DNA from 3 places in the Bacillus sp. PK3-067 genome. Region 1 is predicted to be linked to each of the others. Evidence: riboswitches for the same ligand, from Rfam matches in the RefSeq annotation. Region 1 holds a riboswitch; each other region holds the start of a gene.
What was found. A riboswitch is a leader RNA that binds a small molecule or an ion and turns the genes downstream of it on or off. The one in region 1 is predicted to bind S-adenosylmethionine.
Positions count from the first base shown of each region.

Region 2: linked by a shared signal. The riboswitch ahead of M1D73_RS16025 (M20 family metallopeptidase) and the one ahead of M1D73_RS16920 (hypothetical protein) in region 1 are both predicted to bind S-adenosylmethionine.
Region 3: linked by a shared signal. The riboswitch ahead of M1D73_RS25540 (methionine ABC transporter ATP-binding protein) and the one ahead of M1D73_RS16920 (hypothetical protein) in region 1 are both predicted to bind S-adenosylmethionine.

Region 1 is NZ_CP096490.1:3,292,530-3,297,733, reverse strand. Features, by position in the region: gene M1D73_RS16945 (energy-coupling factor transporter transmembrane component T) at 1-367, shown strand, start outside; gene M1D73_RS16940 (ABC transporter ATP-binding protein) at 340-2,001, shown strand; gene M1D73_RS16935 (ECF transporter S component) at 1,974-2,675, shown strand; gene M1D73_RS16930 (YwiC-like family protein) at 2,858-3,580, shown strand; gene M1D73_RS16925 (hypothetical protein) at 3,611-3,802, opposite strand; SAM riboswitch class I at 3,934-4,032, shown strand; gene M1D73_RS16920 (hypothetical protein) at 4,133-4,390, shown strand; gene M1D73_RS16915 (SWIM zinc finger family protein) at 4,652-5,041, shown strand; gene M1D73_RS16910 (NAD(P)H-dependent oxidoreductase) at 5,065-5,204, shown strand, end outside.
Region 2 is NZ_CP096490.1:3,123,854-3,129,057, forward strand. Features, by position in the region: gene M1D73_RS16020 (Lrp/AsnC family transcriptional regulator) at 1-203, shown strand, start outside; gene M1D73_RS16025 (M20 family metallopeptidase) at 370-1,575, opposite strand; SAM riboswitch class I at 1,664-1,765, opposite strand; gene M1D73_RS16030 (AAA domain-containing protein) at 1,842-4,151, opposite strand; gene M1D73_RS16035 (VOC family protein) at 4,263-4,655, shown strand; partial or broken gene M1D73_RS16040 (hypothetical protein) at 5,047-5,204, opposite strand, start outside.
Region 3 is NZ_CP096490.1:4,933,087-4,938,290, forward strand. Features, by position in the region: gene metQ (methionine ABC transporter substrate-binding lipoprotein MetQ) at 1-769, opposite strand, end outside; gene metQ (methionine ABC transporter substrate-binding lipoprotein MetQ) at 841-1,653, opposite strand; gene M1D73_RS25535 (methionine ABC transporter permease) at 1,677-2,342, opposite strand; gene M1D73_RS25540 (methionine ABC transporter ATP-binding protein) at 2,335-3,360, opposite strand; SAM riboswitch class I at 3,671-3,778, opposite strand; gene M1D73_RS25545 (hypothetical protein) at 3,904-4,248, opposite strand; gene M1D73_RS25550 (thioredoxin family protein) at 4,401-4,709, opposite strand; gene M1D73_RS25555 (toprim domain-containing protein) at 4,713-5,057, opposite strand.

The DNA of each region.
Region 1 (5,204 bases):
GATAATAGAACGCGTCAAAAATGGTATGCAATTGCTGCAAGTATTATTAATTTGTTCATTAGAAGATGCACTGCAGACGGCAGATTCTATGCAAGCTCGTGGATTTGGTGTAACGAAGCGTACGACGTATATTCGCTATAGAATGGAAAGGCGTGATTGGTATACGCTCAGTTATTTAATCATTTTATTTATAGCTGCTATTGTATGTAGTAATTATGGCGGAGGGAAATTGATTATTTATCCGAAAGTCGAATCTATTTTATTCCAGCAATACGATGGAATGATGTTTGTATTATTTACACTGTTTATTAGTTTACCAATTATGATGGAAGGAAGGGAATGGATATGGTGGCGCATGCAGAAATAAACAATTTATCATTTGTATATGCTGATGAAAATAAAAAAGCGTTACAGCATATTTCTCTTTCTGTTCAAAAAGGTGAGTTTATTGCACTTGCTGGAGGATCGGGATCTGGGAAGACGACGTTATTAAAACATTTTAAAAAGGAGTTACTTCCAATTGGTACGCGTTCTGGAGAGATATTTTATGAGGGTGTTTTAATAGAGGAAGTAGCTGATTTGTTATCTGCCCAAGAAATTGGGATGGTATTTCAAAACCCAGAAAACCAGATTGTTATGGATACAGTGATTCAAGAATTAGCATTTTCTTTAGAAAATATCGGATTACCATCACATATTATTCAAAAAAGAATAGCAGAGCTTATTAGCTTTTTAGGATTTCAAGATTTATTGCATCAATCTGTTCATACGTTATCTGGTGGGCAGAAGCAGCTTGTCAATTTAGCTGCGGTATTAGTTATGCAGCCGAAATTGCTATTATTAGATGAACCGACAGCGCAGTTAGATCCAATCGCTGCAAAAGAGTTTTTAGGATTATTAAAACGGATTAATGAAGAACTTGGAATTACGATTATTTTAAGTGAACATCGTTTAGATGAAGTTATCCCGCTTGCAACACGCGTTGTTTGTATGGATAATGGCCGTATTATGTATGATGGTAGTCCTAAAATTGTTATTACGGATATGTGGGGAGTAGAAACATTCCGTCCATTTATTCCGCAAATTCCAAGGCTATTTTTAGAGTGGAATGTGAGAGATATTCCGTTTACAGTGCGAGAGGCGCAAATGAAAATGAATGATTTTGCAGCGATATCATATGTAAATGACCCAATAGCACAAAGTGAAAAGCAAGAGGTAATTTTAAGCGCAGAGCATATTTCGTTCCAATATGAAAAAAATAGTCCGCTTATTTTACGTGATTTATCAGTTTCGATTGAAAAAGGAAAATGGGTAGCGCTCGTTGGGAAGAACGGTACAGGTAAGTCTACACTGTTAACGATTTTAGCAGGATTACAAAAAGCGAGAAGAGGAAAAGTAAAGTGGAACGGAAAAGTGGTACATAAAATCGATTCGAAAGAACGGTTTAAAAGTATTGGGTATGTATCGCAGCATCCGTATTACCATTTTACATTTGATACAGTATGGGACGAGGTTTATGAACGTGCACGTGAATTATATGGAGAACAAGGAAAAGAAATAGCAGAAGATACGCTAAAACAGTTTTGGTTGTACTCGCTTAAAGAACGCCATCCGCATGATTGTAGCGGAGGAGAGCAACAATTACTTGCGTTATGTACGACGTTATTATCAAAGCCAACGATATTATTACTTGATGAACCGACAAAGGGATTGGATCCATGGAAGAAAGAAAGAGTAGGAGAACTATTTAGGAAGCTGCAAAAAGAAGGTACAACAATTGTAATGGCAACGCATGATATTGAGTTTGCAGCGAAATACGTGGATCAATGTATGATGTTATTTGATGGAACAGTCATTATGAATGATGCACCGAAAGAATTTTTTAGCGGCAACTTCTTTTATACAACATCTATTAATCGATTCATTCGAAAAGAATTGCCATATGCATTAACGTGGGAGGATGTGTACGAAGCTTGTCCAAACGATATGTTGCATTCATAATATGTATCTTTGCAGTAATAATCGGCACATTACTCTTTACGACACTTGTTATGGACGGTTATTACATGTTAAGTAGTTTGTTTCTATTAGCGGTTATTATGTTACCTTTCTATATCCGTTTTGAAAGAAAGGCGTTTGTTTCACGTGAAATTGTTCTCGTTGCTGTATTAGCGGCAATTGCAGCAGTAAGCCGGGTGCCATTTTCTATTTTACCAAGTGTACAACCAACTTCTTTTGTCATTATCGTTTCTGCAATTGTATTTGGAAGTGAAACTGGTTTTATGATTGGTGCTACAGCAGCAATCGTATCTAATATTTTTTTAGGACAAGGTCCATGGACACCGTGGCAAATGTTTTCGTGGGGCATGATTGGTTTTATAGCAGGTTTACTTCGTAATACATTTTTTATGAAAAAGCTATGGGGAAGACTTCTTTACGGAGTAATTGTTGGCTTTTTATTTGGCTGGATTATGAATTTCTGGGGCCTTCTCGGTTTTATACGAGAAGCAACATGGGAAACTGTCATTTCGTATTATATCGCAAGTTTTTACTTTGATTTGAGCCATGCGATTTCGAATGTTATTTTCTTATTACTATTTAGTACTTCATGGATTACGATTCTTACAAGATTTAAAAAGAAATACGGTATATTAGATGAGCATAACGTGACATAGAAAAGCATACTCATATAAGGTAGGGTCGCGACTTACATATTCGTTTGCCTCTTTCATGCTTCTTACATAATGTAAGGAGCATTTTTTTGTCAAAAAATCGATTCAATATGCATCCGCTATTATATAAAATTATTTGTATAATTGTAGGTGAGAACTTTTTTCAAAAGGGAGGTGTATAGTTAATGAAGTTAGTTATTCCGAAACAACATGGTGCATGGGCCATGCTTGTTATTCCTTTTTTATTAAGTGTCATACTTGGGAAACCTACTATTTATCATATTCCATTGTTTTTAGCGTGGTTCTTTATCTATTTAGCTACGTACCCATTTCTTACGTACATAAAGCAAAGACGAAAAAAAGAGTTTTTACAAGTTGCCATTATTTATTTTATTATTGCGTTCCTATTTGGGATGATTTCTTTATTATATGAGTGGCGAATTCTTTTATTCGTAATAGTAATGATTCCATTATTTATAGTGAATATGTATTACGCTCGTCAAAAAAATGAAAGAGCACTATTAAATGATATTTGTGCGATTATTGTGTTTTGTATCGGTGGGTTAATTAGTTATTACTTTTCAATGAAGCAAATCGATCATACAGCATTATTCATTGCGCTTATTTCATTTTTATACTTTTTAGGTAGTACGTTCTATGTGAAAACGATGATTCGTGAAAAAAATAACCCGAAGTATCGTCTTGTATCTTGGGGATATCATATCGTATTAACGATAATCATATTTGTGATTAATCCGTGGTGTTCTCTTATTTTTATACCAAGTGTCATTCGAGCAATTGTGTTGTATGGCAAAAAAATTTCTATTATGAAAGTAGGAATTTTAGAAATTGCTAATTCTGTATATTTTTTAATCATAACGGCAATAATTATGAAGTATGCCATTTGAAAAAACTTCCCATCAATTGATGGGAAGTTTTTAATCTTTTTCTAAAATGTGAACGGTGTACTCGCAACGTTGAATAGCTTGTTCAACAGCATAAAGTGATTGTTCAATACGAGCGCGATTAAAATCTTTTTCAACTGTTTCGAGCGCTTCTTCTAAACAATTTTTAGCTTCTTGTAATGATTGAAAAGAATCTTGTACATATCCGCGAGCATTTTGATGCATTTCATAATCCTCCTTGCATGTTCGTATATGGGTAGTATGAACAGTAAGGAAGAAAATATAATTTGTTATATTTATTATATTTGTTTGACAATTGAAGTGGAATTACGTATAGTAAGAATTAAGTGAATATTTTCTTATCCAGAGAGGTGGAGGGACTGGCCCGATGAAACCCAGCAACCGCGATGCAGGTGCTAATTCCAGCAGAACATATTTGTTCTGGGAGATAAGACGAAGATATATACGTAACTTCTTCTTATCGGAGAGGTTTTTTTATTGCAAAAAAACCGATTACGAAAATTTATATTAAGAAGAAAGGGGTTGCGCATTACTGTGACACTCGAAAAATACGTAAAACTGCGTAGTACAGTTTATGAATATATGATAGAGCAAGATAAGCCGATATCATTGTTAGATATTCAAGAACATATCGTTTCGCATCATGAAGGAAAATTCACGAAAAAGATGTTGCATCAATTTTATTTATCAAGATTATTAGACGAACTAAAACTGGATGGGAAAATTACATTAGCTGATGAATATCTCTATGCTGAAAAAGGGGTATTGTATAAGGCGAGAAAAGGGAGCTAAGCTCTCTTTTTTCTTAAAATAACGGAGTATGTAGAGTAAAAGACTGCTAAAGCAGCCTGATACAGGGAATGGTGTTGAGTGTGTAGTGTCAAAAATTGAATGTGCCTGAAAGAGGCAATTCATATCGGCTGCAAATGAAAAGAGACACCTTCGCCGAATAGGTGTCAGTCGTTTTGTCACGTAGACTTGCTACTTAACAGTAATTAGAATAACATGCAGGATTTTTGAAGTCAAAAGGGAATTAAAGGAAGGGGTACAATTATGTACGCTTACTTATTAAAAGATATAACGAAATGGATCCCAAAGTACATTGTAGATAAGGGATATGAATATTATGAAGATGGGCATGTAGAAGATGTTGAAATACAAGATAAAAAAGTGTTTGCTTTCGTTACTGGAAATGCAGGGAATTATGAAGTAGTTATCGATCTCGAAGATTTTTCAGAAAGTAACTGTGAGTGTCCCTATGAAAATTATTGTAAACATATGGTGGCAGTTGTTTATGATATGCAAGGTGCTGGTGAGAGTGCAGTTAAAGAGAAACTGAAAGATTTAGAAAAAGAAGAGTTACTTATATTATTAAATCGATTGTTGCAAAGTTCGAAAAACGTACAAATTGTAGAGAAGTTATTAAAGAAGGAGAAACTTTAACGTATAGAGGGAGTTGTTTTGTAGTGAACGTACTAATTATATATGCTCATCCTAACCCTTCAAGTTTTAACGCGGCGATTTTCAATCATGTGCAAAAAGGACTACAGGAAACAAATCATTCAGTTACCGTACTTGATTTATACAAAGAACAATTTGATCCAGT
Region 2 (5,204 bases), 170 kb from region 1:
GCTCTGATTTTATTCAATTTTGTAATGCCGCTCCTGAAGTAACAGATTTATATCGAATTAGTGGGGAATTTAATTATATGATGAAGGTCATGAGCGATTCGATGGATTCCCTCGCTGCGTTTTTAGACTCGTTAATGCAATTCGGATTATCATCTCCTTTAATTGTTTTAAAGAGTGAGTTCGAGGAGAAATTGTCATTCTAATAAAGGGATACGTATTATCCTCACTAACAGTAAAATTTTCTCTTTCTTGAGAAAAACCAACAAAATCAATGATTAGTAACAAAAAAAGAACATTGATTTTCAATGTTCTTTTTTATATCTCTACTTATTAATTAGATTGCTATTCGAAAAAAGCACCTTAATCCCCTTACCCTTGATTCCTCTGCGCCTCTCTAAACTCCTCCTTGACCTTCTCTAACAACCCTTCTTCCGTAATTAATCGATACGCCGTATTTGCTAATGCTTTTGCCGATGTAATTAATGCTTTATCTCCAAGTTCTGAACGTGCTGCTTCTCTAAATTCATTCGTATGTGCAATTAAATCATCTGGTCCGATTTTAATGTACGGATGAATTGTCGGTACAACTTGACTTACGTTTCCTGCGTCGGTTGAACCAATACCCACTCTTTCTTTACGGTTTACGTCTTCGCCTAATAATTCTAGTTCTTCTGCTACGACGTCGTTATATGTTTTTGTTACGAGTAGTTCATCGATTTCATTTTGGAATTGATGGATTTTCACTTTTGTGCCTGTTGCTAACGCTGCTCCCTGTGCGATATTTCTTACTTTTTCTGTTACTTCCGCACATCTTTTTCTCGTTGCTGCGCGGATGAAGAATCTTGCTGCAGCGTAGTCCGGAATAATGTTAGGTGCTTTTCCGCCCTCTGTAATAACACCATGAATTCTTACATCTGACGGAAGTTGTTGGCGAAGTGCGTTAATACCGTTATAGAGCTGAATAACCGCATCTAATGCGTTAATCCCTTCTTCTGGCGAAGCTGCAGCGTGAGCTGTTTTTCCGTAAAAATGAAAATCAAGTGGATCGACTGCTAGTGAAGGACTCGTTGTCGCTGTCTTTCCGCTCGGATGAATCATAAGCGCCGCATCAATGTCTTTAAATAAACCTGCCTTTACATAACTTGATTTCGCGCTACCATTTGGCCCGCCTTCTTCTGCTGGTGTACCAAACACAACAACTTCCCCGCCAATTTCTTCAAGCGTTTCTGATAATGCGATTGCTGCTGCAACACTAATTGTGCCGATTAAATTGTGACCACACGCATGGCCTAGTCCTGGTAAAGCGTCGTACTCCGCTAAAAATGCGATTGCTGGTCCTTGTTTTCCAGAGCTTTTTCGCGCGATAAATCCCGTTTCATGTCCAGCTATATTGTGCTGCAACTGAAATCCTGCACTGCCTAGCAATAAACTTAACGTTCTAGATGCATAAAACTCTTGGTTACCAATCTCTGGATTCGCATGAATATCATGACTTGTTTCTATGTACTTTTCCTTATTTCTTTCGATACTCTCTTCAATTGTTTTTCTTTGTGACGTTACTCCTGTCGCTCCCATTGTTCTTCCTCCTTTTATTTTCACGTAAAAAAGCCTCTTTCTAAAAGATAGAAAGAGGCTTCTGTATATACAGTCAAAATGAGCTTCTTTCTTATCTTTCAAGTTACCTTGCTGGAATTGGCACAGTATTCATAACGAATCCGCTGCCGAGGTATCATAGGGCCAGTCCCTCCACCTCTCGTGATAAGAATTTTCATAAAATTATATTAAATTATTTTTTATTCTAAGTTCATTCCAAGTAAAAGTCAAGGAATTCCTATCCGAATTTACCGAATATCTAAAAATCCTTTTAATACACCAATTGTTTCTGGTGCTTGCAGTCTTGCACATACGTACGGAAATTCCGTGCTACCTTCAAATATCATTTGAGATGTGAGCGGTGCGCCTGCCCAGAAGATTTCATCATCAATTACGATAAACGGGAATGCTTTATTTTGTCTTTGTAACTTTACATTTTTCAGTGGAACTGGTCCATCACTATAAACTATTATTTGTGCATTTGTACGCATGAACGCTTGCCATACTCGTTTATCTACTTGTTTTGTACTTGGAAGTGAAATAATAATTTTTCGTTTTGCGGCTAAAATATCTTTTAATAGCCCTTTCGGCTCTTCAAGATTCATTTCCATAAACCAGCGTAAACGTTTCGAAATTTTCCGTTCCCACAATTGTCTTGATGTCGTGCGATCACACACATCTCCATGACGTTCTATATGAGCTGTTAATTGCGATAACGCTTGTTTTCTAGAAAGATTTTTACGCATATAATGGCAATCTGATAATTGAATGAACTTCCCTCTCGCTCTTGTCACTGCTACATTGACGAGGCGATGGTTTTTATGGTCAAAGAATAGTACGCCAGGTCGTTCTTGTGGATAACTGTCAACCGTATCAAAGATCATCATATCTCTTTCAGAACCTTGGAACTTATGAACTGTAGCCGCTAAAACTGGTATGTGTTGATATTTCGTTCTCTGCAACATTTCTCTAATACACGTCGATAAAAAGCGTGACTGCGCCCTGTAAGGTGTCACAACACCAATTGATTGAATACCGTCTAACAATCCGATTAACATCATTTGCATCGCTACTAAACCAGACATAATGTTAAAACGTGAACCAGAAGCAGCATCTTTTAACGAAAAAGCTCCCATTTGGCTCGTATCAAATAAAACACTCGCTTCATTTGCGAACGGTTGCAATTGCGCAAGTTCTTTACGCTCTGAAACAGACGGATGATCGTATACTCTATTTTTATAAATAAACGAATTCGTAAACTTCGATATATCCGCATGCATACGTCTTTGTTCCTGCAACATAAATAGGTTTGGGTGTGCTTCTGATTTATTAACAGACTCAACAATCCCAGCGTGGTAAAACATATCTTCCCCAAGCCATTTGCGAACAAGTTCATGATTTGCCATCGCAATTGGAGGTAACTGTAAAAAGTCACCGCAAACGACGATACGTTTCCCAAGTGAAGCAGCTAATGCAATTTGCGGAACGAACGCCATACTCACCTCATCTACGACAACTAAATCAAATGTACGCTCATAAATTAGCGCATCAATGGCACATTTCGATAAAGTTGCGCCGATTACTTTCGCATTTTCAATATATTCTTTTTCTACTTCTTTAATTTTAGCCTTTTGCTTTCGAAGATCACTTTCAATCTCTTGTATACGCTTCTTATCAGCAGATGTTGCTTTATACGATAAGATTTTTTCACGAAGATCTTGGCGTGTCTCTTCTAAGTAGAGTCTTTCCTCACCCCATGATCCGTTCGTCGTTTCAACTAACTTAGATGCAAGTAACGTTTCATGATTTCGTATATGTTCATGCTGACTATAACCGTAACGAACAATTTCGCCAGGCGTCCATTTCTTTTTCTTTTCAATTTGCTTCGTTACTTCACTCATTAATACGTCTACTGCCGCGTTACTATGAGCTAACACAAGTACCGATTTTCCTTTTTGATAATGAGCCGAAATAATACGTGATAAATTGTAAGACTTCCCTGTTCCAGGTGGTCCCCATACGTACGTTGTCGGATTGTAAAACGCGCGATATGCCAGTTCATTTTTCGGATTTTTCATCTTCTCAATATGTTTCGGACTGCTCGTCCCATCAACAAGACGCTTTATACGATTACGTTTTAGCTTGTCTTTACGTGCTTCTTTCAATCGCTCTTGCAGTTGCTCTAAAAGTTGCCACGGTTCACTGTATAAAACCGCTTCTCTTATTTCACCTTGTATATAATCATTTAATTTCAGTTCTATTTCTAATCCATGTACAGATAATACTTCTCCTGTCGCTTCCTCACCATCGAACTCAATTCGAATCGGTGAACCTTCAGGTAAGCTTACTTCCGAAATAAGCTGAAATACGTATACTGTACTTTCATAATCTGTATATAAAAAACGACCATTCATGATAGAAATTTTACTACCACCTATCGTTTTCCAATGTTTAATTTCATATGCTAATGCATAATGCCACTCTTTCATCGTTTCCGATAATGAAGGAGTTTGAGTAGTTGTATTCATCGTATAATCTCCTTCCTTCTCCCCAAACATACTTTCTCACTATACCATATAACACGCTAAAATTTGTAAGGTTTTTATCTTGCTTATTTTCTTAATTTTCAATAATATATTGTATATAATTTTCAGAAAGAAGGAATCTACATGCCAGTTAGAAGAATAGAACACGTTGGACTTATGGTTGCAAACTTAGAAGCATCTATCTCATTTTATGAAGAAGTAGTCGGCTTACAGCTCCTTAAACGTATGGGGCACCCGAACCCAGACTTAAAACTCGCTTTTTTAGGTGTGGAAGAATCGAAGGAAACGATACTCGAACTCATTGAAGGTTATAACTCTTCTCTTCCGGCAGAAGGAAAAGTACATCACATTTGCTTTAAGGTAGATTCATTAGAGGATGAAATTGAAAGAATACAAAAACACGGCGTAACCTTTTTACTAGGAGAAGAAATCGAAACATTACCAGATGGAACACGTTACATATTCTTCGCTGGCCCTGATGGAGAGTGGATTGAGTTTTTTGAGACGGAGAGATAAAGTGAAACTTTAGTCAGCCCACAATAAACGGGATAATAACTTTATGATTCACATAAGGAGTAGAAACTGATGAATACAGTTTTTATTATCGTTTTTTGGGTACTTATACTATTTCCACTTCTTAATATAATTCTGATAAAGAAGTGGAATATAAGTCCCATTGATCTCATGGGGGTATTTGGCAATTTAAAAATGCTGTTTACTTATAGCACTTTTACGAATGCAAAAATAGCCAAAATACGCAAGCAGTTTCGCATAAAAACTTGCATATTTTAGGCTGTTTAATTGTACTCCTTATTTTGTTAAAGTTACCCGTCGGTTCAATTCCAAAGATCTCAGCTGACGATTAACTCAAGTACCGATTTCGGATGACCCTCATGTGATGAAGTTCGTGTTCTGTATCCGTTACACTATCTGTAGCAACAGTTGCTATCTCATTTTCTTCAACACTTGACATTGCTCGATTTATAGCCTGTTCTAGCTTTCCGTTCTTCTTGTTCATAGCTGTTACTAAGCGTTCTATAGTTGCTACATCTTTATGATAAAAAA
Region 3 (5,204 bases), 1.6 Mb from region 1:
TATTAATAAAATCTTGAATTTCTTTTGAATGTAGCACTTCTACTAGCTCTTTAATTTCTTTTTTCTTCTCATCACCTTTACGAACTGCAATGATGTTTGCATACGGAGAGTCTGATCCTTCAATCGCAATTGCATCCTTTGTTGGATTTAATTTTGCATCAATTGCATAGTTTGAATTAATAAATAAAGCATCTCCCTCATTATTTTCATACAATTTCGGTGAAAGTCCAGGTTCAACATCTGTTTTAAATTTTAAGTTTTTCGGGTTTTCTACAACATCTTTTACTGTTGCTTTAACAACATCTACTCCGTCTTTTAATTTAATAACGCCACCTTTTTGTAACAATGCTAACATACGGCCTCGCTCCGCTACGTTATTACTCATAATCACTGTTCCGCCATCTGGTAGGTCTTTTAAGCTTTTATATTTCTTAGAATAAATGCCCATAGGTTCTAAATGGATTTTTCCTGCGTTTACAATTTTATATCCCTTTTCTTGAATTTCTTTATCTAAGTAAGGAATGTGCTGGAAGTAGTTCGCATCAATTTCTTTATCCGCTAAAGCCTTATTCGGCAACACATAATCTTGGAATTTTTTAATTTCTAATTTAATACCCTTTTTCTCTAAAATCGGCTGTGCCTTTTCTAAAATAACAGCGTGTGGCACGTTAGAAGCTCCCACAACAAGCTTATTCTCCTCTTTTCCTCCGCAAGCAGCTAATGTAAATACAGACAACGCTGTAACAATTGACAGTAGAACCTTTTTCATATGCTTTCCCCTTCTCCCCAATAGTTATGTAGTTATAAAAAGAGCCGGCATACACCAGCCCTTTTCAGCAATTATTCTTTTACAGGAACAACCGCCCCTTTATATTCTTTATTAATGAAGTCTTCAATTTCTTTAGAATGCAATACTTCTACAAGAGCTTTAATCTCTTTCTTATCTTTATCGCCTTTACGAACAGCTACTATGTTTGCGTATGGTGAATCATTTCCTTCAATTGCAATTGCATCTTTTTCCGGATTTAACTTTGCATCAATTGCATAGTTAGAGTTAATTAAAACAGCGTCGCCTTCTTTATTGTTATACACTTGTGGCAATAAACCAGGCTCGATATCCGTTTTGAATTTTAGATTTTTCGGATTATCTGCAATATCTTTTGGAGTTGCTTTAACTGGATCTATTCCGTCTTTAATTTTTAAAATACCTTCTTTTTGTAAAATTGCTAAACCACGTCCATGGTCAGCAACTGAATTACTCATAATAATTGTCGCTCCGTCCGGAAGCTCTTTTAAGCTCTTATACTTTTGAGAGTACACACCAATTGGTTCTAAATGAATTTTTCCTGCTACTTCAAAGTCATATTTTTTATCTTTAATTTCTTTTTCTAAATACGGAATGTGCTGGAAGTAGTTTGCATCTAAATCCTTATCCGCTAACGATTTATTTGGTAATACGTAGTCTTGGAATTTTTTAATTTCTAACTCAATTCCTTTTTTCTCAAGTAACGGTTTTGCCTTTTCTAAAATAACAGCGTGCGGTACGTTAGAAGCACCCACAACAAGTTTCTTTTCATCTTTATCTTTCCCGCCACAAGCAGCTAACCCAAAAATTGAAGTTGAAATAAGTGCCGTAAGTAACAATTTTTTCATTTGAAGCATCCTCCCGTTTTTTATTATCGTTTATCTATTCGAGTCGTTAAACTATCACCAATCCACTGAATTAAAAATACAACTAGTAATACACAAATTGTCGCAACGATTGTTACATCGTTATTCCCTCTTTGGAATCCTTCTAAGTAAGCAAGTGTTCCAAGGCCACCAGCACCAACAACTCCTGCCATTGCTGTATAGCCTACTAAAGCAATTGTCGTAACCGTAATACCAGATACTAATGCTGGTAACGATTCTGGAATTAACACTTTCAAAATAATTGTGCTTGTTTTTGCTCCCATTGCTTTTGAAGCTTCAATTACACCTTTATCAATTTCGCGAAGTGCGATTTCAACCATTCTCGCGTAGAATGGTGCTGCTCCAATAATTAAAGCCGGCAAAGCTGCACTTGCTCCAAGAATTGTTCCAAGAAGAATCTTTGTGAATGGGATTAATAAAATAATTAAAATGATGAATGGTATAGAACGGAATATATTTACGAATGCTCCAATCACCGTATTAATTGATTTGTTTTCCCATAAATTATCTTTTGCTGTCATGAAGAGTAACAATCCTAAAATGAGTCCTAAAACAAATGTCGCAAGAGCTGCGATTGCCGTCATATATAACGTTTCACCAGTTGCTTCTAACATTTGATTCCAATCAACATTTGCAAGTAACTTATCCATGTGCAATCACCTCCAGCTCTACTTGATCTTGATGAATTCCTTCTATTGCTTGCTGGATCGCTGTTTCCTCACCATTTAAATGAACAACTAAACTACCGTAAGAACCGTTATTCGTTTGTGCGATATTTCCTTGCAAAATGCTAACTTCTATGTCACTGCGTTGCATCAATCGTTGAAGCACTGGTCTTTCTACAGCCTCACCGATAAACTGCAAACGAATTACTTTTCCATCTGGATATTTTTCAATTAAACTTTCAATCGTTTCATTTGTATCTTCAGAATCCGTTAACTGCTGTACAAATCGTTTCGTAATATCTTGCTTCGGATTACGGAATACATCAAGTACTGGACCTGTTTCTACAATCTTTCCTTTCTCCATTACCGCAACACGATTACAAATCTTTCGAATTACGTGCATCTCATGTGTAATGAGTACAATTGTTAAACCAAGGCGCTTATTAATGTCTGATAGTAAATCCAAAATTTGATCTGTCGTTTCCGGATCAAGAGCTGACGTTGCTTCGTCACATAAAAGCACTTGTGGATTATTAGCTAATGCTCTTGCAATCCCGACGCGTTGCTTTTGTCCCCCGCTCAGCTGAGATGGGTACGCGTCTCCTCTTCCTTCTAATCCAACAAGATGAATTAATTCATCAACACGTTTTCTTCTCTTCGCTTTATCAACACCTGCAATTTCAAGTGGAAACTCTATATTTTCACGTACTGTTCGTGACCAAAGTAAGTTGAAGTGCTGAAAAATCATTCCAATTTCTTGCCTTGCCTTACGAAGTTCGCTTCCTGTAATTGCTGAAATGACACGATTTGCAATTGTAATTTGACCAGAAGTTGGTTTCTCCAACTGATTGAACAATCTAATTAAAGAACTTTTTCCAGCGCCACTATATCCGATAACACCAAATATTTCACCTTTATCTATTTTTAAATTGGCATTATCTACAGCAGTGACATCACCGCTTTTTGCTTTATATATTTTCTTTACATTCTCTAATAGAATCATGGTGTATCACCCCTTTTTTAAATAAAAAGCGCAAGCGGCTCGTTTAGAACAAGAGGGCGTTTGAATCCCTGACGTAGAGGCGCTTTTTGCCTCATAGGAAGGGATGAAACGACCGACTGTTCTAGCCGCTGGAGCTAGATTTCATAAAGATTTTAGGTCGACTCCGCAATTTTTTATTTTTAATGCGTGTAGTCCACTGTTATCATTACTTTTATTATTTGAATGTCCTCCACATTCAAACAATAAAAAAACCTTTCTGCTTTAGAGAAGCAGAAAGGTTTTTATGCGTATATAACAACATTATCCCTCTCTCTCATCTCTCAAAGCATTTGCTTTGCAGGAATTGGCACCATTTCAACATAAGTTGACGGTTGCCGGGCTTCACAGGGCACAGTCCCTCCACCTCTCTTGATAAGAGAAATCAGATTCAATTTTCGTCTGATTTGAAATTTATGAAATTGTCTATATTTTATGACTTGAATTGTATCAATATACACTCACCATGTCAACAGAAATTTTCGCAAAAAATGAAACTTCAGAATTTTAAGCACCTACTGACATCGGTTTACATATATGAAACATCGATTCCACTAATAACATCGTTCGGTACGTTCCCGAATATTGTACACGTCCATCATTCATTAGCATTTGCAATCGTACATTTCCATTCACCAATTGTTCTATATCCTTTTCATCTAAGCAAATGATTTGTTCCGTTCCTCTTTCCTCATGTACCAACTCTATATAATCTCTTGAAATTTGTAACGAACAACTTTCATCTCCAAAGCGAAAATTAACAGTTTTTTCTTCTTGTCTTAAAAGCGGTTCTAAATGATATTGACCATTAGCGTAATTTACAAATGATTGAAGCAAAGAATATAATCTCACCCTAAATCACATCCTTCATATCACTTTCTATTACATACCATTCCCTCTCACTAAAGAGCAATCCTGTTATTTTCGCTCGACAAATACTGTATCCATCCTGCATCTCGACATATTTCCCAAGAAATATGTCGAGGCGGCAAAATTTTTGCCGCCTACTTTAATTCCGTATATAAATATTCAACCGAATGAAATGCGTATATCTTCTTCATCAGTGTCCCATTTTCAAAAACAAGTAAACAAGGTACACTTTCAATCCCATACTCTTTTGCTAAATGCGGAGCATAATTTAAATCTAACATCCCAATTTTCAAATCTTCAATTGTCATCTCAACCACTGTTAACATCTTTTTTGCTAATTGGCATGTTCCACACATTGGAGTATATACATATAATACTGTTTTTTCTTCGTTCTCTATTAGGGCTGTAGCTTCGGCTCCTGTCCAATCAATCACTTCTATCATTCCTTACCGTAAATATTCTGTATAAACGTCAATGTCGGCTCCCCATAATACATTTGCTAAGTGTGTAGATGGCGCAGTTGCCACTTCTCGGTACGAGCGATCAATATAGATATGCTCGGCTTGCGGGAATTCTTTTCGAAATTGTTTCCTTAACTTTTCTCCAGCATCATCAGCATCCACTAGCACATACACTTCCTTATCAAAAAACTGATCAACGAGCTCATCCATTTTCGACAAACCAATTGTACCATTTGTACAAACAATTTCCACCGGTTCACGAATAATAGATTCAATCTTTCTTCTATCTGATGTACCTTCTACAATAATGACTTTTTCTACATAAATCATATGTCATCACCCGATCACCATATACTATACAACCTTGAACTTAGTATATAGTATATTCGTTATTTTCATGTTGTTTCCTGTTTATTTTTGCAAAAGAAAAGCGCAAGCGGCTCGTTTAGATTGTGAGGGGGGATGGAGCTTCTGACG